2 regions of the Yersinia antarctica genome follow, and region 1 is predicted to be linked to the other one. Evidence: predicted binding sites of a transcription regulator. Region 1 holds the regulator's gene; the other holds the start of a gene.

Region 1 (12,307 bases):
GCAAATGTCACCGCACCATTAATCGTCCCGTTATTATTCAATGTCTTTGCTGTGGTGCCTGCGAAATTAATCGCCGTTGCACCCGTTGCATTGATCAGGGTATTCGCACCAATAGTGGTCGCCGTTACTGCACCATCGGCTACTTGCAGCCCGGTGCCAGCACTGTCGGTCACATTAATGTCCAAATACGCATTACTGAGATCGACCCCACCAACAGAATTTATCCCGGTCCCCGCACCTGTCACATTAATAATATTATTGCCATTAACACTGTTGGCAAATGTCAGACCGGCCAGGCTATTTAGCGCAGTGCCCGTCACCGTGTTGAAGATGATATGGTTTAATGCCAGATTAACACCCGCCGCCTTTGAGAAAGCGGCACCGGTACCATTCAGATTAAGAATCAAGTCAGTCAAAACATGGCTATTGCTAGTGCCAGCAAAAGTTAAAGCATTCGCCGCACCCGTCGTGGTAATCGCCCCACCGACCATATTTAGCAACGCATTGGTTAGAACATTAATACCTGTTCCAGCACTGGCACTCACTGTGCCACCAGTATTATCAATATTGATTGTTTGTGCCGTGGCAGCTGAAACTGCAATCCCCGCCGTGGTGCTAGTAATCGAACCACTGTTGGTCAAACTAGCCGTGCCACTGCCATTATGGGTAAGGACTATCCCGGCAGTAGTACTGTTGATCGTGCCCGCGTTAGTGACATTAACCGTCCCACTACCGGTATCAGTGACACTGATACCGGTTGCTTTTCTGATAGTACCCTCAGCCTCATTACGAACGACCACATTGCCCGATGAGGCAGCACTGATATTAATCCCAGTACCCGCGGTGGTATTTTGCGTGCCATCAGAGATGGTCGCCGCTGAACGGATATAAATATTCCCCGTCCCTGCAAGGGTTTTGCTGGCAATAATCCCATCATTGGCCGCTCCGGCAGCAACAACAAGATTTGAACCCGCGGCCAGATTGTAGATAACATCATTAGGCGAGGCCGGACCATTGTAAATATATGAAGTTGTTGTCGTACTGGGGGCATTACTGATGACATCACCCGCCAAGTTATTCATGTTAATCACTGCACCGGAACCAAATAATCCGGTAACCGGATTATAAGAACCTATCTGTACACCATAGTTAGCCACCCCTAACGGGTTTTGGCTATCGATAGTCAGGGTTAATTTGGCACCATCATCAATCATATAGTTATACGAGGCCACGCCAACACCAAGAACACCGGGTCCATTAGTGAGCCGCGTGCCCGTAATATTAACATCGGCACCATTGGCAAAATGAAGCACGCTATTCGCTGCTGTATCATTACTCCAGAATACCGCCGGATAATCAGGGCTTGTTATCCCTGTTAAGTTGAAATGTCCCGTAAATGTAATATTACTGCCTAAAACTGATTGTCTATAAGTGCCAAAATTTAAGGTAATAGGCTGGGTAATATTGCCGAATATCACTCTACCGATCTTATTGGGTGCGACCGCAGCGCTATCAACACCCATCGCAACCAGTTTTCCATTGGGTACTGACTTGATGTTATCCAAAGTGACGTCTAACCGAGTCGTGTCGTCTTGTACATACACCAGTCGGGAAACTATGCCGCTTGTGATCGCAAGCGTTGACGTAATGTCGCCAAAGTTGACGAGTTGGAACGTTGCATTTTGCGAACTCCAGGCGGCATTGTTTGTGGTTCCTGCCGCCATGAGGAAAGCATAGTTCGCGTAGTTTAAGTTATAGCCACCACCATCAATCACCAGATTTTGCCGGGCATTTGCGGCTTGGTTTACTGTGATCCCCCCAGCATATGCAGTTGCAAGATTGATATCTGCTGTCAATAGGATCGTGGTGGCAGTACTTCCCGCCCCCGCACTACTTAATGCAGCGACTAAACCTGCCGCGGTTGATACCGTCACGCAGTTTGTGCCCATAGCAGCACAATCGCCGACACTGATAGCAAAAGCAGGTTGAATACCAAACACCCCCATCACGGCGGCGGCTACAATAGCTATTTTAGGAGAAAGATGTTTACCTGATTTCTCAAGTAAAGGTGTGGCTGTGGAGCCTCGCTGGGTAGTTTTTGATTTTTGTTTTCCCTTGGCAAACTCACCGACCGCAACCCATATACTCAAGGATATATTCCAAATAACTTTAAAAATTGCGTTCATATATATCCTTAAAAGATTAAAATCTTATTGAAAGTGTATTGATGGCATCGCACCTTACAAATCAGACGAAAGAGGAAAACGTCATAAACTAATGATTCAATAAGTAAGCGATTTTCGTTTAGAGGAGAGAGAGTCCCAGGCTATCAGTCGGCGAACACACCCAAGGTGCTTCGTTTTAAATCCAGCCATCTAAAGACTAAAATAAAGTTAACATCCAACATACCTTATCTATATGTCTTTATTTATACGTATATTTAAAAAATAGAACAAGATTTGTCCCATAAGAAAATATATTGAATGGTTATTTTTATCGGAATAAAAAACTATATTTAAAGAAAAAGTCAGCATTTAAATCTAACTTAAGAAAAATATCAAAATCAATCACCAACTAGACTTCAATTTACAGATGTATATTTTTTATTGATTATCATCAAAAAAAAGATTTATCACACAAAGAAAGAGAATAATCCTACAAGGAATTAGGAATTACATTACTTTAATTACAATGCATAGCCCCATTCCCGAACGAAACGCAACAAACCATCATGCGTTATGCAGCGAGTAGATACTCTAAAAATACCTCATTCGGTGAGCTGTATTCCAGAGATTTGCGCCCCCGAGTGTTGAGGATGTGCTCCAGTCTCGCAATATCTTCATCGCTGACGCCATTAAAATCGGTTCCTTTCGGATAAAACCGCCGTATCAGACCGTTGGTATGCTCATTCAACCCCCGCTCCCAGGAATGATAAGGCCGGGCAAAGTAAACCTTTGCGCCCGTTACCTGAGTGATGTCCTTATGTTTCGCAAACTCGGGTCCGTTATCTGCCGTCAGGGTTTTAAACTCGCAGAAAGTATTCGCCACGATGTCCCTGAACGCTTCCACGACGCTCTCAGCGCACTTATTGGGGAGTTTACGGATAATGACCTGCTTTGTGGCTTTGTCCACGACCGTCAGCAGGAATGACTTCTGGTCTTTGCCAAAAATCGTATCGATTTCAACATGCCCGGGAACCTGTTTGAGTTCAGCCTCAGCAGGCCTGTGCTCAATGCCAACCCTGTCCGGGATGGGCGTGCGTCCGGGCTCACCCGTATCATAGCGATAGCGTTTACCCCGGTGAGGGAGCTGAAGGTAAAGCTTACCGCCAGCCTGTCTGTCCGAACGGATATAGCGGTAGAGGGTATTTTTGCTGACGGCGATATCAAACTGGATTTTCAGTCTCCCAGAGATAACCTCAGGGGAGGTATGTACAGCCAGCGCCTGCCGGAGAAAGTCTTGTGTCTGCTGGCCCAGAGGGAAACAGGCATTGTGTGCCGAGGTGGCGCCCCGCCGTTGTCTGGCTAAGGCATCAGCGCGTCTGGAGGAGTAAAGTCCGTTGAAGGCGGGGTCCGTATTACGTCTGAGCTCCCGGCTCAGGGTAGAGCGAGAGACGCCGAGCTCTCTGGCAATGCAGGACTGATTAACGCCTTCAGCTTTTCGTTTTTCGATGTAAAAGCGCTCATGCTGAGTCAAATGTTTTCCCTTCATGCAACAGGGTCTCCGACAGGGTCAATACGGCTATTTTATCCGTACCTGACCGGTGGGTCACTTTGTTGCATTTCGTTTGGGAATTGGCGAACCGCTACGCCAACGGCTCCTACAAAACACAACGCTTCTACATCGACTCTGCCGCCAACGGACTGGATAAACACAGTGATCCGGCCCTCAGAAAAGCCGACGAAGATAACCGGGCGGAAATTCAAAAAACCACGGATAAAGAGCGCCAGAGCATGGCCGCTGCCGCTAAAGACGGTGAGTTTCTCCTTCTCCCTCAGGGGCCTAAGGACTTCGATGCGTCACTGGGACAGACCCAGTTACGCCAGGCCGCAGAGGAGTTCCGAGAGGATTATCAGGGAGTATCACGCACCAACACGCAGGAATGGTACTTTGAGCCGGTCTATGGGCTAAAAAACGCGATTTTCCTTCTGAGTACCGACGACCGATACCCGGAATGGCTGCGCATGAAAACCGCCGGTGAAGTGCGATGTACCGTGCTATTCCCTGTGGCCGGTGAAGCCAGTAATACCGAATTACCCGGGGGGCAGCTCCGCGCGCTGTTTGATGATCAGGTGCATGATTCCCGCGCCTGGTTTATGCACAATGCGTTTGGGGCGCGCGAACCCTGGGGCAGTTATTTTCTCGAGCGGATGATCTATTTTGGCGATAACAGCAATAAACCGCTGTCACCGCTGATGGTGGCGGGCGCGGTCGTTGGGGCGGCAACCCTGGTGGGCGGTGTCGCCTTTATCATTAAACAGAAAAAAATACAGGGTAAACTTCTGGGGTTGGCCGGCATGGCGGGAGCCATTTCGCTGGAAGCCCAGGCGATGGATATTCTGTCCGGTAAGCCGCTGCCCATGTTACCCGGCGCGGAACTGTTGCAGGCATTTACACTCCAGCCCGGGGCGATGGTTGCCCAGCAAAAAGGCGTCATTGAAGAGCAGCGACTGGCACAGGCAAAAGCCACCATTCAGGAAAGATGGCTGGCGCAGGCACAGTCTGCCCTGACCTCATAAAAAGCCCTTCGGGCCTTTTTTTATATCGACCTTAGAACAAACAAACGAAGGCAGACGGGAGGCCAAGCTTAAGGGGGTAAGATTTAGGAGGAAGGGGAACCGGAGCGACAGAAATAGCAAAGATGATAAGTATCGCACGTTCTACGGTCTATAAAATCATCGATGAGTCGAAAACGTGAGCGGCGACAGTCGATTTTTTAAAGTCAACATAGTGAAAATAAATGATTTTTAGCGATTAGGTTAGCATTATCGGGGAAATGTGCACGGAACCCCTATCACGCCGGATAATGGAACGGCGGTGGCGAATAAGGCGTACATGCGGCCACGGCGGTTAGTTGGGAACCAATAAGAAAGATAAAGAATGACGCCGGGATAGAATCCAGCCTCTGCAATTCCCAGCAAGCAACGCATTACGTAAAATGACATCGGTGTGGTGACAAAAGCCATCCCTGCCGAGATGATGCCCCAGGTGATCATAATGCGCGCAATCCACAACCGTGCCCCTACGCGGTGCAGCATCAGGTTACTGGGGATTTCCAGAAAGAAGTAGGCAATAAAAAAGATCCCGGCGCCGAATCCATACACCGCCTCTGAAAATTGTAAGTCATCCGCCATCTGCAATTTGGCGAAGCCAACGTTAACCCGATCTAAATAAGCGACGACATAGCACAGCATCAGTAAGGGTAAAATATGCCACGCAGCCTTGCGATAGGCATGGTTCTCCGCGGGGACCACGTTAGGTATCACTAATTGTTCAGTGGGTGATTCAGACATGATGGAGCCTCTTATTTTAGTTATTTGCAGGGGAACAAGGTTCAGCGAAAATCCGTTTGGTTATCGCGCTGGCGTTGTACAGAAATAGAGGATGTTAATTTTAGTTATTTAATGTTTAATAAAGTTAAAAGTAAGGGTTTTTTCAGCAAGTAAATGCGATTAAACTCACAATTGTTAACAATAGGTAAAGGAGGTAATGTAATGCTTTGATTTAAAGTGGATTTAAAATTCAAATTTTCACAAAAATAAACATCAATCCAGCTATAGCGAGTTATAAATGGAGGAACAATAGGGAATAGAGGGCAACAGGTGTGACCGGCACTGATGTAACAGGAAACTCGGTTGTATCGGCCAACAGACAAGAACACCACGATTTATCGATGCCGCTGAAAGGGAGGAGTATCTGTGCTGGTATGGGCGTCATGCTGTTGGTGGTGGCCATCAGTTAGCATCATGGGTTTTCTGGCAGTGAAAAGGGGTGGGCGCTGTATTTAATTGAAAGGACCGGGATAGCACCAAAAGGCGATAATCACGTGAATCGGTCAGCGTGGACGATGGTTAAGGGGGATAGGTGTGAAAATGTTGAATAGCAAAGGTGGTGTGCTTCAGCCATTAGTGATTGTTTGGGCACCGCTCACCTGAGCGGTGAAAATCAATCTTCATCAAAGCCGGAATTAAATAACTCAATCACTGCCGCCAGCGCCTGAATTTCATCAGGGCCGGTCGCTTCAACCTCAATCTGACGGCCTTTGGCTGAATCCAGCATCAGCAGTGCAATAACACTGCTGGCCTCAGCTTCGGTACCGCTATCGTTGCGTAACATTACTTCAGCATCAAAACTCTGAACCAGTTCGAACAATTTCATTGCGGGTCTGGCGTGCATCCCCAACTTGTTTTTGATCTCAACGGTCTGCTTGATTGTCATTATTTACGCTTTTCCAGAGTACGGTGGCGTGATTGGACATTTTTGCCGCGAGCGCGGAAATAATCGGCCAACTGTTCAGCGACATAAACCGAGCGGTGTTTACCACCAGTACAACCAATGGCAACCGTCAAATAACTGCGGTTATTGGTTTCCAGCATCGGCAGCCACTGTTCCAGATAGCTGCGGGTCTGATACACAAAGTTATGTACTTCGGTATGGCGATCCAGGAAAGAGATTACTGGCTTATCCAAACCTGTCATTGGGCGTAATTTAGGGTCCCAGTGCGGGTTTGGCAAGAAACGCACATCGAAAACATAATCGGCATCGATGGGGATACCGTGTTTAAAGCCAAAAGACTCAAACACCATCGTCAATTCGCGTTCACGTTTACCCAACAGGCGGGTACGCAGCATCTCAGCCAATTCATGCACTGACATTTCAGAGGTATCAATGATCAGATCAGCCCGTGAGCGCAGAGGCTCCAACAGGTCACTTTCTTCATCAATAGCACTTTCTAATGACAGGTTTTTGGTCGATAACGGATGCAAGCGACGGGTATCGCTATAGCGACGAATCAGGGTATTGCGATCGGCATCCAAAAACAGCAACTGTGGTGAAAAGCTGTCCGGCAGTTGAGTCATGGCATGTTCAAATACCTCAGGTGATTCAGGCATATTACGTACGTCTATGCTCACTGCGGCAGAGATATTCCTATCGGCAAGTGTACTCGCCAATTGCGGCAGCAGAACCACAGGCAAGTTATCGACACAATAAAAGCCCATATCTTCCAATGCGCGCAAAGCAACAGACTTCCCTGAACCGGAACGGCCGCTGACAATCATCAGCACCATGTGAGTAACTCCCCTTGGTATTTATCCCCGTCATCTTTCAAGTTGTAGGCGTGTTGAGCGCTTGCCCACATCTTGAAATTTATTGGGTATACATTAGAACCCTATATTCCGGCTACAAGATCCGGGCATAACGGATAAAATAGTTTCCACTTTCCCAATTACGCCGTTTCCGGTGGTAATTCAGTAATGATTTGATAGAGCTCATCATCACTTTGTGCTGCACGCAGACGCCGACACACTGTTTTATCAGCTAATCGCTTGGCCACTAAAGACAAAGTGTGTAAGTGAGTTTTACATTGATCTGCCGGAACCAACAAGGCAAATAACAGATCAACCGGTTGGTTATCAATAGCATCGAAGGCAATAGGTTGTTCCAGACGGATAAATACACCCACTGCACGCAGTGTGTCTTCTTCCAACTTGCCATGAGGTATCGCGATACCACTACCAATACCGGTGCTGCCCATACGTTCGCGGGTTAAGACAGCATCGAAAACCACCTGTGAAGGTAGGTTAAGTTGCTTGGCAGCCAACTCGCTGATAATTTCCAAAGCCCGTTTTTTACTTGAGCAATGTACGGAGCTTTTGGTGCACTCGATATTTAATACCGAGCTTAATTGCAATGCTGGATCGTTGATCATCTCATCTTTCACTTAAGCGCTGTTTTAAACCGTTTCCGGCGGGGATTCACTCCCGACGCTGGAAACGGTTATGTAGCGAGTGTAGAACCTTTATGGGTGAATATACCCTTTGTACTTGAAGCTACAGGGTTGTTCGCTATGTTTACTTACCCGAATCACTGACTTTAGTCAGTTCATCGAGATGAATAAGCCTGCTTGCAGAAATACGATTAAAATCGGTTTCTGGCCAATTTGTCATTCGTTTGCTGCCTACCTGCAACGCCATGTTCTTTGGGTATAACAGTCGCAAGGATTCTTAGTGTTGTTTCAATTTGTCTTTATGTTTGTTCAACTGGCGGGCCAGTTTATCAACCAAAATATCAATTGCGGCGTACATATCCTCCTGCTCTGAGCTTGCGTGCAACTCGCCTCCATTCACATGTACCGTTGCTTCTGCAATTTGTTTTACTTTCTCAACACTTAAAACCACATATACCTGGTTAATGCGATCAAAATATTGCTCAAGTTTGGCAAATTTAGTGGTAACAAACTCGCGTAATGCTTCGGTTATTTCGACATGATGTCCGGTAATATTGAGCTGCATAGTGTCTTCCTTCTCAGTTCAGGTCAAACCAACTGTTTACGCTGATTTGACGGCGGGATGGATAACGACTCTCGGTACTTCGCGACGGTACGCCGTGCCACCATGATGCCTTGTTCACATAATAATGTGGTCAGCTTACTGTCACTAAGAGGTTTAGCAGGATTTTCTGCTGCAACCAATTTTTTCACCAGTGCACGAATTGCAGTGGAAGAAGCTTCACCTCCGCTATCAGTATTGACGTGGCTGGAGAAGAAATATTTTAGCTCGAAAATACCCCGTGGACTGTGCAGGAACTTCTGCGTGGTCACGCGAGAGATTGTCGACTCATGCATATCCACAGCCTGGGCGATATCGGCCAGTACCATGGGTTTCATAAATTCAGGCCCATTCTCAAAAAACGCTACTTGCTGCTCTACAATACAACGCGCCACCTTCAGCAGTGTTTCATTGCGGCTTTCAAGACTTTTTATCAACCATTTTGCTTCTTGCAAATTGCTACGGATAAACTGCCCGTCACTGTCATTGCGGGTACTGCTACCCATCGCCGCATACTGCTGGTTGATTTTTAGGCGTGGAATGCTATCGGCATTCAGCTCGACCGTCCATTGATCTTTGTCTTTACGCACCAAAACATCGGGAATGACGTACTCGGACTCCCCGGTATTGATGGATTGACCCGGACGCGGATCCAGAGACTGAATCAGGCCGATCGCTTCTTTAAGTGTATCTTCTTTTAGCCGACTCAAGCGGATCATCGTACGGAAATCATGGTTACCCAGCAAATCCAGATAATCGCTAACCACCAGACGTGCTTCGGCAAGATAGGGGGTATCTTTGTCATATTGTGACAACTGTACCAACAGACATTCACGCAGGTTACGTGCCGCGACACCAATAGGATCAAAGTGTTGTATCCGCTTAAGCACCGCTTCTACTTCATCCAGTGCGACGTTCTCGTCCCCCATGCTTTCCAGAATATCTTCCAGTGGCACCGTAAGGTAACCGGTTTCATCGACCGCATCCACGATAGAGGTCGCAATGGCAACATCAGTATCAGAGAATGGGGTTAAATCCACTTGCCACATCAGGTAGTCTTGTAGCGTTTGGGTCGTTTCCCCTTGATAAACCGGCAACTCATCATCGCTATAATCATTGCCCATTCCTGATGGCGTGCCTGCGGTGTAGATCTCATCCCAGGTGGCATCAAGTGGCAACTCTTCGGGCATATCTTTTTGTTCCAGCGCCTCGCGGGTATCAAGCGATTCACTGTCTACGGTCTCTTTTGCATCTATTTCTTCATGAAGATCAGTTTGCTCAAGCAGGGGGTTACTCTCCAGCGCTAACTGAATCTCCTGCTGGAGTTCAAGTGTAGAAAGCTGCAACAAGCGAATAGCCTGTTGAAGCTGCGGAGTCATAGCCAGTTGTTGGCTGAACTTGAGTTGCAAACCTTGCTTCATAATGCGGTATCAATTTTCCTTTATAGATGAAGGAATATCCGTCATCTTTCAAATTGCAGGGGTATTGGCTGCCGGTTACTTGGCCGCACCTGCGGGCTAGCATAAATGCTGTTTAAATCGATTTATGACCGATTTTATTGTTTGCCGCCTTCCTGCACCTTGAAATCTATTGGGTATTGGAAAAAGGTCAGAGACGGAATTCTTCACCGAGGTAAACACGCTTAACTTGTTCGTCAGCCAGGATTTCCTGTGGCGTACCGTGAGCGATTAAATGACCCTGGCTTACGATATAAGCCCGCTCACAGACGTCTAACGTTTCACGCACGTTATGGTCGGTAATAAGAACGCCAAGACCACTGTCGCGTAGATGTTCAATAATTTTTTTAATATCGATAACGGAAATCGGATCAACCCCGGCAAAAGGCTCATCCAGCAGAATAAACTTAGGATTTGCCGCCAGTGCACGGGCTATTTCAACACGGCGGCGTTCACCACCGGAAAGCGATTGCCCCAAGTTGTCACGTAAATGGGTGATATGGAACTCTTCCATTAATTCATCAGCCCGTTCCTCACGCTGCTCAACAGAGAGGTCTTTACGGATCTCCAGCACCGCCATTAAGTTGTTAAATACACTCAGGCGGCGGAAAATAGAGGCTTCTTGCGGTAAATAACCAATACCGCGACGAGCGCGTTCATGGAGAGGCAAGAGGCTGATATCTTCGTCATCAATCACAATACGCCCGGCGTCACGCTGGACAATGCCGACGACCATATAAAAAGTGGTAGTTTTCCCTGCGCCGTTCGGCCCAAGCAGGCCCACTATCTCACCGGATTTCACATTGAGGCTTACGTCTTCGACCACTTTACGGCCTTTGTACGCCTTAGCCAGCTTTTCTGCGATTAATGTTGCCATAAATGATTACTTACTCTTCTTTTGGCCTGAAGCTGCTGGCCCTTTGTCTTGTAATTGGGACGGTAATAACACGGTGGTGACGCGGTTGCCTTTATCACTGAAGGCTTCCATCTGCTGTTTTTTCACCAGATAAGTGATGCGATCACCTTTGATATTACTATCAAGTTGCTCCAGATAAGCATTGCCAGTCAACACCACAAAATCATTTGCGACTTCATAACGCAGTTTCTGCCCATGGCCTTTTACGGGTTTGCCACTGTCTTGCATCTGGTAGAAAGTGACTGGATTACCATAACCTTCAATGACCATTTTGCTTTGATCACCGCCTGGGCGCGTAACCACGACTTTATCAGCTTTAATCTCAATGGTACCTTGCTTGATAACCACATTGTCGGTAAATGTGACAGTATTGGCCTCCATATCTAACGCTTGTTTAACGGAGTCAACCGTGACGGGCTGATCAGTATCACCCGTTAACGCCAGAGCGGGCAGGCTTGCGGCCAAAAGTGAACTGGCAAGCAAAAAATGACGAAGTTTATTTTTGGATTTCATAAGAGGTTTTAACCTTTTCAATCAGCTCAGCGGTTTTGTCCCGCAAGTTCCCACGCATTTTCATGCCGTTAGATGTGAATCCAACACCAAAGAGGGTAACTTCATCGTCTGAGGATACATCCTGAGTGATCAAATTAACCTGGGCGTTATCGGTTTTAATTTTTTGTAACTGTGCGTCTGGTGTCAGGCTATCAACTTCAACATGACCATACAAATACAGCATCTTATCATTGGTCAATTTGGCGCGGTCGGCGCGCACTGTCCAAGTAGCGACTGCATTCTCCGCAAACAGAGTCATGACCGGTTTGGTAAACCAGGTTAACTCTTGAGTGCTGAAGTTTTGTACGTCTTCAGCCACCAATTTATAATTCAATTGCCCGACCGGATTGAATACCACGGTCACAGTATGCTGGCTCTGCGAAGAGGGCTCATTATCAGTGGCCACGGTTTGCGTGTCCTGCTGATTAAAGCCGGATATATTCCAGCCAATCAATGCCAAAGCAATCAGTGCCAAGGATAATGTTATCCATAGTCTTGTTTTACTCATATCGACAATCCTTTGGCACCTTCAAGTTTATCTTGAGCTAATAATATCAAATCACATATCTCGCGTACTGCACCGCGCCCGCCATGGATTCGCGTCACATAATGTGCCTTGGGAAGAAGTAACGGATGGGCATCCGCGACTGCAACAGATAACCCAACTTGTGCCATGACCGGCCAATCAATCAGGTCATCCCCAATATAAGCAACCTGCTCAGGCTGGCATGCTAATGCTACCAACAATTCGTTATAGGCCACCAGCTTATCAGATTGCCCTTGATAAAGGTGGGTAATGCCTAAGGTGTTGGCGCGGTCTTCCAGTAATTTTG
Region 2 (12,307 bases), 2.9 Mb from region 1:
CAATAAATAGCCAGCTAAAAGCAGGCTCTTCGCCTGCCAAAGTGGCGGATAAGACCAATGCAACGGCAACAACCACAGCTGGCAGCTCAACGGACAGTGCATATAGCCAAATCAATATTAATAGTGCTAATGCGGAACAGTTGGCCCAGTTCCTGAGCGGAATTGGCAGGAAGAAGGCAGAGGCTATCGTTAATTATCGCGAGCAGTTCGGCCCTTTTACTGATGTTGAGCAGTTACTCGAAGTTCCAGGTATCGGCCCCTCGTTTTTAGAGAGAAACAATACCAAGCTTAAAATGTAACTTTAGTTGGTGATGGGGATGTGCTGTGGTCAGACAGATATCAGTGACTATTTTCACCACAAATAATCCCCATCTTTTCATAATGTAAGTCGCAGTAGCAGAGGGAAACTGTGATTTCGCTCTAGATTATATCGTAAGCATGCGATGAAGTGATTTCCCTCTGCTAATCTTGCTGTGAGGTCGTACCAGTTGTGCGGGTATTCTCTTGCCAACTCTATTTTACTGCCGAAGGTACATAATTTTTATTCACTGTCTGGAGAAGCTCGCTGTCATGCATACTCATATTAAAGTCCGGGGTTTTCATATTGATGTTTTCCAACATGTTAATAATGCCCGCTACTTAGAGTTTCTCGAAGAAGCGCGTTGGGAATGGCTTGATGGGGAGCCAGCAGCGCAATGGATGGCTGAAAACCAAATCGCTTTTATCGTGGTTAATATCAATATCAACTACCGTCGGCCTGCAGTATTGGGGGATCTGCTACGAATCGATAGCCAGTTATTAAAGCTAAACGGTAAAAGTGGTGTGATGAAACAGACTGTCACGCTAGAGCCTGAATCTATTCCGGTGGCAGATGCAGAACTAACGTTTGTCTGTATCGATCTGCGTAGTCAGAGAGCATTGCCCATTGAGGGAGAACTAAGGGAAAAACTGGACGAGTTTGTCAATCGAGGTATTACAGGATAACTCGGCTTTGTTGCCGGGGAGGGATATTTTCCCTGAATATCTGGTTAAATGTGCAATGGCCGCGATATACCTCGCTCTGATGAGCGAGGTCACGATTAGAACAAGGCAATGGGTCGATTACAGTGGCTATCTGAGTGAACAATAATCAAGCTAGCCCGGTTTTTTGTTTCAAGCTCAATAATACTTTTGGCTTATTAGCAAGATAGAACGCCAGCCCTTTGGCTCGTAAATGGCAGGCAGCACATTGGCCGCAACCATCGCCTTGAATCCCATTGTAGCAAGTAAGTGTCTCGTGGCGGACCAGCTCGAGTTGCTGATAATAATCAGCTAGTGCCCAGGTTTCTGCTTTATCCAGCCACATTAAAGGGGTAATGAAAGCGATATCTCGGCCAATACCCAAATCGATTGCATGGTTGAGAGCCTTCACGAACTCATCCCGGCAATCAGGGTAGCCGGAGAAGTCAGTCTCACAAACCCCGGTGATAACCGTCGGAGCTTGCACTTGATAAGCATAAATTGCGGCTAAGGTCAGGAATAGAATATTGCGACCAGGGACAAACGTACTGGGAACCGTATCGGCATCCTCTTCATCAAAAGAGGGGATAGGGATACTGTCTCGGGTCAGACTGCTCACCGCTAACTCATTGAGCATGCCAACATCTAGCACTTTGTGTGCTTTAGCACCAAGCTGCGTGGCAAGCGCGCGAGCAACATCAATTTCTGCGCGGTGGCGCTGTCCGTAATCGAATGTAATGCAGTGGACTTCATCATATTGCTGTAATGCTTGAATTAAACAGGTAGTGGAATCTTGCCCACCACTAAATACAACGACAGCGCGTTTCATACTGTGACCTCGTACGGCTGTGAGCCTCGAAAGAGCCAACCCACAGCAAAATAAAGAATTGGCGGTATGTTACTCAGTTCACGGACGAAAGGGTAGCAACCTGCATTTGGCAATCAGGTAGTCGCCGGTGGGAGCCATGCCTGATTGAAATCAAACCAACCATATGCGGTTAGGGTAACACCGTTAATCCGTGGTGGAGCATTGACCTGATACTGATAATTGAATAGTGGGAGAATCAGCCCTGCCAGCATCAGACCATTATAATATTCACGCAATTGGCGGAAACGCTCAGCCGCAAGTTCAGTTTGCTGAATCTGTATCAGTGTTTGTTGCTGTAGTTCTAATTGAGCAGGGGAGAGTATACCGCGCCACAGCGGATCAAGTTGGAGCCAGCTTTCCATCGCCGCTTCAGGAGATTCACCAACTAAGTGGTCCGCTAATAATAAGTCTGCCTCTTCAATTTGATGAGTATCTTTCCACTGCTTATCACGACTGGCGCGGATTTCTAATGTGCAACCATGGGTTGCCAATACCGCTTTTAGTTGTTCGGCAACACTCTCAAGTTCCATTGGAGGTTGATAGGTCAGTATCAGATGGGCAGGCAATGGCGGGTTTTCATCGGCGCTAAACCGGGGGATAGGCCAGCCGGGTAGCATTTCATGACTAGGCGTTATCACACCACGCCGAATGGATAACTCTTCTAAGATGCCGGAAGTTTGCACTAGCATCAGCAATTTGGCTATTTGCTGGGGAGTAATATTATTGAGGTGCCGATTGATGGCCAGATAGCAAAATCCAAGGCTCATACTGCGCTGAACAGGGCGGGCTAAAGGGAAATCCTCCTCCTGTCCAATGGTTATACGTACCGGGTGTTGGCAACTCCCATCCGCTGACTGTACGACAAGGCTTGGAGTTATCCAGTATTCAATGAATTCCAGATAAGGATGTTGCAAATGGTAAAATTCGTGCTGCTCCAACCGGACCAGATGTGGGTTAAAGGTCGCTAACTTAAATGGGCCAGCCCCCAGAAGTGAGGCGTCGGGATGAAACAGTTTACACGGTAAATCTGCCAGCCGATGTGCCAGCCAGTAATCAGGATGCAGCAGCGTAAATTTCAGGCATAAAGCATGGGGCAGGGTAATCGTTGCAATATTGGCAAAACTCGGTTGGCTGCGTGGATTTGCCCGCAGCAGTGCCAGCGTTTGCAACAACTGCTCGCTGCGGATATGTTCCCCATTATGCCAACGTAATTGACTGCGTAAGAAGAATTGCCAGGTTAAACCATCATCGCTGACTTGCCAGTGATGGGCCAGATCCGGTTTTGGCAGTGGGTCTCCGGTGTTAAATCGGGTCAGGCCAGCATGTAAAGTATAAATCAGATGCTGCTCTGCCCGGCCACTGACGGTCATTGGATTTAACGGTTCAAGCTCCCGATAATAAGGGATTCGCAGTATTGGGCTATCGGCTTGCCATTGTCCCCCCATGTGAGGGTTTAGTAACGCTTGAAGGCGTTCAGGTTCCAGTTGGGCGAGTGCGAGAGCAGCTTGATGGTCACCTTGCTCAAGGAACAATTGCAGGTAGGTTGCACGCAGTGCATCAGGTTTTTTCAGGCATTGTAGTTGCGCGCGTTTGCCGCGGCCAACTTGTGAATGCCAACTGAGCCAGTCATTCGCTTGTAGTTGTTGAATCAGAGTGCGGGCATGTCGCTCACTGCAAAATAGTAAGCCTGCCAGTTCACTGACGGTGGTCGCCGCAGGTTGATCGCCAAACTTCTGATACAAGCGCTGATATTGGGTTAGTCGGTGAATAATGCGCATAATTAAGATGTTATCCCATTAAGGCTATTTTAGCTCTTGGACGAACTCATCAAATGCCTTTATTTTTAAATGACTTAGGGATCTGCACGGTTCATTCTCATGTGGCGATGAGTTACAACGTGATCTGGCACTCTCAGTGCTGTGCGTGTTCAAACTGATAGTATCCATTACGCCTATTCGGGCTGCTTATAAATCAGGAATAGTTTAATTTAATTGTTCACTATTAGTTCCGTAAATAGTACGTCATAATTTTATTCATACCACCAGTTTTGCTGTTATCGAGGTTTTAAATGTACCGTTTAGCCGCTTTTGATATGGATGGAACCTTACTGATGCGCGACCATAAAATTGGCGGCGCTACATTGAATGCGTTACACCAGTTGGTGGACAACGGGATGATCCTAACCTTTGCTACCGGTCGACATTATATTGATATGAAAGGGATTTTATCTCACTCAGGCATAAATGGTTATTTGATCACTGGCAATGGGACCCGAGTCTGTGATGTAGAGGGTGAAGCATTATACGGTATGGATTTGCCCGCAGAACTGGTGGAGTTTGTGTTACGAACTCCGTGGCAGACCCGTGCCAGTATCCATATTTTCCGTGATGATGGTTGGTTTACTGATTGTAATGACCCTGCGCTGCTGACTGCACATAAAACCAGTGGCTTCCAGTTTCAGCTCACGGCACTGAGCGCATTGCCTCTAACTGGTAATCATAAGATTTGCTTTATTGCCTCACATCAGGAATTGACCGAGCTTAAAACCCAGCTTGAGCAGCAGATGGGCGGCGAAGCCGATTTTTGTTTTTCAGCGGTTGATTGCCTTGAAGTGTTGCCTCGTGGATGCAACAAAGGGGCGGCTTTAGAGCGATTAAGCCATCATCTCAATTTAACACTGGCCGATTGTATGGCCTTTGGTGATGCGATGAATGATAAAGAGATGCTATCGCGGGTAGGTCTTGGCTTAGTGATGGGAAACGCATTACCGCAATTGAAGCAAGAGTTACCTCAGTTACAGGTTATTGGGCGCTGTGAACAACAAGGCGTCGCTCACTATTTGCAACATTGGCTAAGTTCACCACACCTCACCTATTCCCCCGAATTCTGAGGTTTATCTCCTTGGTACTTAGAGTTGTAGCAGTGTTAACGGGCTTACTCACCCGAATCACTGATGGTGTCAGCTCAGCGGATCACTCGCTTGCTGCCTAACTGTACCTTTTGATGACTTGAGGATAGCTATTAGCCAGCCGGATAATCATCCGGTTTTTTTCTGCCAAAATTCGGTTTTCCTCGGTCATCCAAGAGGGGAAAACCGAATTTTATCGGTTAATTACAGGTTATTTAATTCATTACTAAATGGGGTCAGATCACCAATGTTATTACTGACCCATTCGGTATTGTAATAGGTATCCAGATAGCGTTCGCCACTGTCGCAGAGCAACGTCACAATAGCGCCGGTTTTGCCTCGCTCACGCATCTGTTTGGCTAATTGTAATGCGCCCCAGACGTTAGTGCCGGTGGATGCCCCCACTTTGCGTCCCAAAATACCTTCCAACCAATGAATGGTTGCAACACTGGCAGCATCGGGTACGCGCAACATACTGTCGATCACTTCTGGAATAAACGAAGGCTCAGCCCGTGGGCGGCCGATCCCTTCAATACGGCTGCCGCAACTACCGGTAACCGTGCGGTCGCGGTTACAGAAACAGTCATAAAATACTGAATTCTCTGGGTCGACTACCATCAATTGGGTGTCATGCCCTTGGTAGCGGATATAGCGGCCTAAGGTCGCCGATGTGCCGCCAGTGCCAGCACTCATGACGATATAGTCAGGTACCGGGAAAGGTTCACGCGCCATTTGGCGGAAGATGCTATCGGCAATGTTGTTATTGCCACGCCAGTCGGTAGCGCGCTCTGCATAAGTGAACTGATCCATATAGTGGCCATTCAGGTCACGAGCCAGTTGTTCAGATGCTGCATAAATTTGTCCAGCGCTTTCAACAAAATGACAGCGACCACCATAGAAGGTGATCTGCTCGACTTTGCGCCGCGCAGTGCAACTTGGCATAACTGCAATAAAGGGCAGGCCAATCAGCCGGGCAAAGTAGGCTTCAGACACTGCCGTGCTTCCTGAGGAAGCCTCGATTATCGTTGTTCCTTCTGTAATCCAGCCATTACATAAGCCATAAAGAAACAGTGAACGAGCTAAACGGTGCTTTAGGCTACCGGTTGGATGGGTGCTCTCATCTTTTAAATAGAGATAAATACCGGGGAAAGCCGGCAGGTTTAGGCGGATCAGGTGAGTATCAGCGGAGCGTTGGAAGTCAGCTTCTATTTCACTGATAGCATTTTTTACCCAAGTGTTGGTCATTTCATGGCCTGCGATGTAGGTAGTAAACTAATGATGACTAGATTAACGGTTATTAAAGAAAAAAACGTTGCCATTTTTCCTTCTTTATCGCCAAATGGTAGAAATTTATTCTATGGTTACTCGTTATGTTAGATAAAACTGACCGTAAACTCCTCTGTATGTTGCAAGAAGATTGCACTCAATCACTGCAAGTACTGGCCGAAGCCGTCAATCTTACCTCCACACCCTGCTGGAAACGGTTAAAACGCCTTGAGGATGAAGGATTTATCCGTGGGCGCGTGGCACTGCTGGACAGCGAAAAATTGGGGTTGGGGCTTACGGCATTTGTGCTGATTAAAACTCAGCAGCATAATAGTGGCTGGTATCAGGAATTTGTTGAATTTACTAAGCAAATGCCAGAGGTGTTGGCGTTCTATCGTATGGCCGGAGAATATGACTATCTGATGCAGGTCGAAGTTGCCGATATGAAAAGTTACGACAATTTTTACAAACGCATGGTTAATGGTGTTCCGGGGCTGATTGATGTGACATCAAGTTTTGCGATGGAAAAAATCAAATATACAACTATGTTGCCTGTTCCTGAGTGAATATTTGGATTAAAAGCCCTTTTACCGATGCTATGCTACCCCCTTCATCGCGCGTAGCGAGAAAATACCGATGTATTCGGTGTCAGACCAGGAAAAAACTGAGTGAGATTGTTTGCACAACTAGGCTGGTATTTTCGCCGTGAATGGCGCCGCTATGTAGGCGCGGTGTTGTTGTTAATTATTATCGCTATCCTACAACTGTTGCCGCCTAAACTGGTCGGAGTAATTGTGGATGGTATCAGCACAAAACAGATGCCTACCAATATGTTACTGGTATGGATTGGTGTGATGCTGATAACCGCTATTGTGGTCTACCTACTGCGTTATGTCTGGCGTGTTTTATTATTTGGTGCCTCTTATCAATTGGCTGTGGAGTTGCGGTCAAACTTTTATCGCCAACTTAGCCGCCAGGCCCCTGGTTTCTATTTACGTCATCGTACCGGCGATTTAATGGCTCGTGCGACGAATGATGTTGATCGCGTGGTCTTTGCTGCCGGTGAGGGGGTGCTGACGCTGGTGGATTCGTTGGTGATGGGATGCGCGGTGCTGATTGTAATGAGCACCCAAATTAGCTGGCAATTAACACTGTTATCATTGTTACCTATGCCGGTAATGGCGGTGGTGATCAAATATTACGGTGACCAACTGCATCAACGTTTCAAATCGGCCCAAGGGGCATTTTCTACGCTGAATAACCAGGCGCAAGAAAGCCTGACCAGTATTCGCATGATTAAAGCTTTTGGCCTGGAAGATCATCAATCACAGCAGTTTGCTCAGGTAGCGGCAGAAGCCGGTGCCAAGAATATGTATGTCGCACGTATCGATGCCCGTTTTGATCCAACTATCTATATCGCCATCGGGATCGCGAATTTATTGGCGATTGGCGGCGGCAGTTGGATGGTGGTTAATCACAGTATTACTTTGGGTCAACTTACCAGTTTCATCATGTATCTGGGGCTGATGATCTGGCCCATGCTTGCCTTGGCGTGGATGTTCAATATCGTTGAACGAGGCAGTGCCGCCTATAGCCGTATTCGCAGTTTGCTGGAAGAAGCGCCGGTGGTTAAAGATGGTGATATTGAGCTGAGCGATGGGCGTGGCACACTCGCGGTGAATATTCGCCATTTCTATTACCCAGGTAGTGAACAGCCTGCGTTACATGATGTGGCGCTGAAATTAGCACCGGGGCAGATGTTGGGGCTATGCGGGCCTACAGGGTCGGGTAAGAGTACCTTACTGGCATTGATTCAGCGGCAGTTTGATGTGGATGATGGTGCTATTTGTTATCAAGGGCATGCGCTGTCTGATATTAGGTTGCATGACTGGCGTGGCCGTTTATCTGTGGTCAGCCAAACGCCATTCCTCTTTTCTGATACGGTTGCTGGCAACATTACATTGGGTAAACCTGATGCCACGCAGGCTCAAATTGAGCGGGCCGCTCGTTTAGCCAGTGTGCATGAAGATATTTTACGCCTTCCTCAGGGTTATGACACTGAAGTGGGTGAGCGCGGTGTGATGCTATCTGGCGGGCAGAAACAGCGGATTTCCATCGCCCGCGCACTGTTGCTGGATACTGAAATCCTGATTCTCGATGATGCGCTATCCGCAGTTGATGGTCAGACCGAATATGAAATCCTAAAAAATCTGCGTGAATGGGGTGAGCATCGTACCGTGATTATCAGTGCGCACCGTCTTTCAGCGTTGACCGAAGCCAGCGAAATTTTAGTGATGCAACATGGTGGCGTGATGCAGCGCGGGACACATAACGTATTAGTCAGTCAATCCGGCTGGTATCGGGAGATGTACCGTTATCAACAACTGGAGGCAGCATTAGATGATGGTGAGTCGGAGGCCAAAACCGATGAGTAAAGTTCAGCAACTTTGGCCGACACTTAAGCGCCTGCTCTCCTATGGCTCCCCTTATCGTAAACCGTTAGGGTTGGCGGTATTGATGTTATGGATTGCGGCTGCCGCCGAGGTCAGCGGCCCGCTTTTGATAAGTTATTTTATTGACCATGTGGTCGCAAAAGGCACTTTGCCCCTCGGTTTAGTCAGTGGGTTGGCATTGGCTTATCTGTTGCTGCAACTGTTGGCAGCAGCATTGCATTATTTTCAGGCATTGCTTTTTAACCGTGCTGCCGTAGGTGTGGTTCAGCGCCTACGTATTGAAGTGATGGATGCCGCTTTGCGTCAACCTCTCAGTGCGTTTGATACCCAGCCGGTCGGGCAATTGATTTCCCGTGTCACAAATGACACCGAAGTCATTAAAGATTTATATGTGATGGTGGTCTCCACCGTATTAAAAAGCGCGGCATTAATTGGCGCGATGCTGGTGGCGATGTTCAGTCTGGATTGGCGTATGGCGCTAATTTCTATCTGTATCTTTCCAGCAGTGCTGGTAGTGATGGCCATTTATCAACATTACAGCACACCCGTAGTGCGGCGAGTCCGGGCTTATTTGGCTGATATTAACGACGGTTTTAATGAAATTATTAACGGCATGGGCGTGATTCAGCAGTTTCGCCAGCAAGCTCGTTTTGGCGAACGTATGGAGTCTGCCAGCCGTGCGCACTATATGGCACGCATGCAAACTTTACGCTTGGAAGGGTTTTTATTGCGCCCGCTGCTGAGCCTGTTTTCTGCCTTGGTACTGTGTGGTTTGTTACTGTTGTTCGGTTTCAGTCCTGATGGCTCAGTGGGGGTGGGTGTGCTGTATGCTTTCATTAACTATCTGGGCCGCTTAAATGAACCCTTAATTGAACTCACATCACAGCAGTCAGTCATGCAGCAAGCTGTGGTGGCTGGGGAACGTATTTTTGATCTGATGGACCGCGCCCAGCAAGGATACGGTACTGATGATCGCCCACTGACCAGTGGCCGTATCCAGGTGGATAATGTCAGCTTTGCTTATCGTAGCGATAAAATGGTACTGCAAAATATCTCCCTTGATGTACCTTCGCACGGGTTTGTTGCTCTGGTCGGGCATACCGGCAGCGGAAAAAGTACGTTGGCTAACCTGTTGATGGGCTACTACCCGGTGCAACATGGTGAGATTCTGCTGGATGCTCGTCCTTTATCCGCGTTATCCCATCAGACCTTGCGCCAAGGGGTGGCCATGGTGCAACAGGACCCAGTGGTGTTGGCTGATTCCTTTTTCGCCAATGTGACTTTAGGCCGTGATATCTCTGAACAGCAAGTGTGGGAAGCTCTGGAAACGGTGCAACTGGCCCCTTTAGTCCATGCGCTACCCGATGGATTGCACAGTCTGCTTGGTGAGCAGGGGAATACCTTGTCAGTTGGGCAAAAACAGTTGCTGGCGATGGCGCGAGTATTGGTACAGGCTCCGCAAATCCTGATTTTAGATGAGGCGACTGCCAATATTGACTCTGGTACTGAGCAGGCCATTCAGCGGGCATTGCAGCTAATCCGAAAAAATACCACGCTGGTAGTGATTGCTCACCGCCTTTCAACCATTGTTGATGCTGATACCATCTTGGTGTTGCACCGTGGTGTGGCAGTGGAGCAGGGTAAGCATCAAGAGCTGCTGGCCGCCCATGGGCGTTATTATCAAATGTATCAATTGCAATTGGTTAGCGAAGATTTAGCCGCCATTGATCAGGTAGAGACGGCGGTAAGTTAATTAATAAGTTGTGGGGCTAAGCGGCCCCGCACTATTTTCTGTGTTTTCCTAAGTCAAATCGTTAATGCATATCCCCGTTAATGCCCATTTTGCAGCTTTCGTGCACCATAATCTTGCAATGCAATAGGTCGTCGATGCTGTCGTGCACTTCTGTGACGCGCTTCGCACTATTTTGGTGCGCGAAAATTATTCAACACGATGAATTCAGCCGCTACACGGCTGACTCATGTATCTCAACCGCCCTAGCTTCGCCATTTCCGCATTAAATTATATCTATCATTACTTATGGCATAGCCTTTGCTTTACTTCATTTGTGGCAGACATGAATTCGACTTAATTCGAGAAGGGGCAAATATGAAGCTGGTTACCGTGGTTATCAAACCATTTAAGCTGGAGGATGTGCGTGAAGCCTTATCCTCTGTGGGTATTCAGGGGCTGACCGTAACCGAAGTAAAAGGATTTGGTCGCCAGAAGGGACACGCAGAGCTCTATCGGGGAGCTGAATACAGTGTCAATTTCTTACCTAAAGTGAAAATTGATATCGCAATTGCTGATGATCAATTGGATGAAGTGATTGACGTGATCAGTAAGGCGGCCTATACCGGCAAAATTGGTGATGGCAAAATTTTCGTTGCTGAATTGCAACGTGTTATTCGCATCCGTACCGGCGAAACCGACGAAGCAGCACTGTAATTTGCAGGCTCAAATTTAGTGAATAGGGATGGGTTGATGATGAAAAAACTTTTATCCATGTTGGGCCTGAGTTCGGTAGCGATGCTGCCTTCTTTGGCAATGGCCGCAGCACCGGCTGTAGCTGACAAAGCTGATAATGCTTTTATGATGATTTGCACCGCGCTGGTGCTGTTTATGACTGTGCCCGGTATTGCCCTGTTCTACGGCGGTCTGCTGCGTTCCAAGAACGTATTATCGATGATGACTCAGGTCATGGTGAGCTTTGCTCTGATCTGTGTGCTGTGGGTGCTCTATGGCTATAGTCTGGCTTTCGGCACCGGCAATGCATTCTTTGGTAGTTTCGATATGGCGATGCTAAAAGGTATTGGTTTGACCAGCCTGAGTGGCACTTTCTATCAATATATCCATGTGGTGTTCCAGGCTTCATTTGCCTGTATCACGGTCGCACTGGTGGTGGGATCATTCGCCGAACGTATTCGTTTCTCTGCGGTATTAATTTTTGCAGCACTGTGGTTCACCTTCTCATATTTGCCGATGGCACATATGGTATGGGGTGGTGGTTTCCTGGCAATGGATGGCGCACTGGACTTTGCCGGTGGTACTGTTGTGCATATCAACGCCGCGATTGCTGGTTTGGTGGGCGCTTACTTACTGGGTAAACGTGCTGGTTTTGGTAAAGAAGCGTTCAAACCTCATAACTTACCTATGGTGTTTACCGGTACTGCGATTCTGTATATCGGTTGGTTTGGCTTCAATGCCGGTTCAGCCAGTGCCGCGAATGAAATTGCTGCACTTGCCTTCTTGAATACGGTAGTTGCAACAGCGGGTGCTATCTTGTCTTGGGTCTTTGCTGAGTGGATTTTACGCGGCAAACCGTCGCTGCTGGGGGCATGTTCCGGTTGTATCGCAGGTTTGGTTGCGATTACGCCAGCGGCAGGTACAGTCGGGGTTGGCGGTGCATTGATTATCGGTCTGGTCGGGGGTGTTGCCGGTCTGTGGGGTGTGGTTCTGCTGAAAAAATGGCTGCGGGTAGATGATACCTGCGACGTATTCGGTGTCCACGGCGTGTGTGGGATTGTCGGTTGTATCCTGACCGGTGTCTTCACCTCGGCTTCACTGGGCGGTACAGGTTACGCCGCTGGCGTCACTATGGGCCATCAGGTAGGTGTGCAACTGTTCAGCGTCGGTGTGTGTTTGGTCTGGTCTGGTGTTGTTGCCTTCGTTGCCTTTAAAATTGCTGACCTGTTGGTTGGCCTGCGGGTACCAGAAGAACAAGAACGCGAAGGTCTGGATGTTAACAGCCACGGCGAAAATGCATACAACCAATAAGCTAGAAGTAGCAGTAAAATAAATAATAATGATGATAG

What was found. Region 1 encodes sigma-54, which starts transcription at its own class of promoters, with help from an activator protein. Its sites were predicted from a motif close to GTTGGCACANNTTTCGCTNT; they were not measured.
Region 2: glnK (P-II family nitrogen regulator) is a predicted target of sigma-54. The motif match lies at 10,532-10,551, and genes of this name have one in related genera.

The regions. Positions count from the first base shown of each region.
Region 1 is NZ_JBSJQF010000001.1:4,143,890-4,156,196, forward strand. It holds gene ACWJJO_RS19170 (autotransporter outer membrane beta-barrel domain-containing protein) at 1-2,186, opposite strand, end outside; gene ACWJJO_RS19175 (IS30 family transposase) at 2,737-3,711, opposite strand; gene ACWJJO_RS19180 (T6SS phospholipase effector Tle1-like catalytic domain-containing protein) at 3,774-4,739, shown strand; partial or broken gene ACWJJO_RS19185 (helix-turn-helix domain-containing protein) at 4,771-4,918, shown strand; partial or broken gene ACWJJO_RS19190 (MFS transporter) at 5,004-5,513, opposite strand; gene npr (PTS phosphocarrier protein NPr) at 6,166-6,438, opposite strand; gene rapZ (RNase adapter RapZ) at 6,438-7,289, opposite strand; gene ptsN (PTS IIA-like nitrogen regulatory protein PtsN) at 7,448-7,930, opposite strand; gene hpf (ribosome hibernation promoting factor) at 8,226-8,513, opposite strand; gene rpoN (RNA polymerase factor sigma-54) at 8,537-9,970, opposite strand; gene lptB (LPS export ABC transporter ATP-binding protein) at 10,158-10,883, opposite strand; gene lptA (lipopolysaccharide ABC transporter substrate-binding protein LptA) at 10,890-11,435, opposite strand; gene lptC (LPS export ABC transporter periplasmic protein LptC) at 11,419-11,982, opposite strand; gene kdsC (3-deoxy-manno-octulosonate-8-phosphatase KdsC) at 11,979-12,307, opposite strand, start outside.
Region 2 is NZ_JBSJQF010000001.1:1,287,915-1,300,221, forward strand. It holds gene ACWJJO_RS05815 (ComEA family DNA-binding protein) at 1-299, shown strand, start outside; gene ACWJJO_RS05820 (acyl-CoA thioesterase) at 571-984, shown strand; gene queC (7-cyano-7-deazaguanine synthase QueC) at 1,130-1,828, opposite strand; gene ACWJJO_RS05830 (SgrR family transcriptional regulator) at 1,942-3,645, opposite strand; gene cof (HMP-PP phosphatase) at 3,936-4,757, shown strand; gene ACWJJO_RS05840 (PLP-dependent cysteine synthase family protein) at 4,980-6,020, opposite strand; gene ACWJJO_RS05845 (Lrp/AsnC family transcriptional regulator) at 6,146-6,607, shown strand; gene ACWJJO_RS05850 (SmdA family multidrug ABC transporter permease/ATP-binding protein) at 6,710-8,476, shown strand; gene ACWJJO_RS05855 (SmdB family multidrug efflux ABC transporter permease/ATP-binding protein) at 8,469-10,247, shown strand; gene glnK (P-II family nitrogen regulator) at 10,602-10,940, shown strand; gene amtB (ammonium transporter AmtB) at 10,980-12,269, shown strand.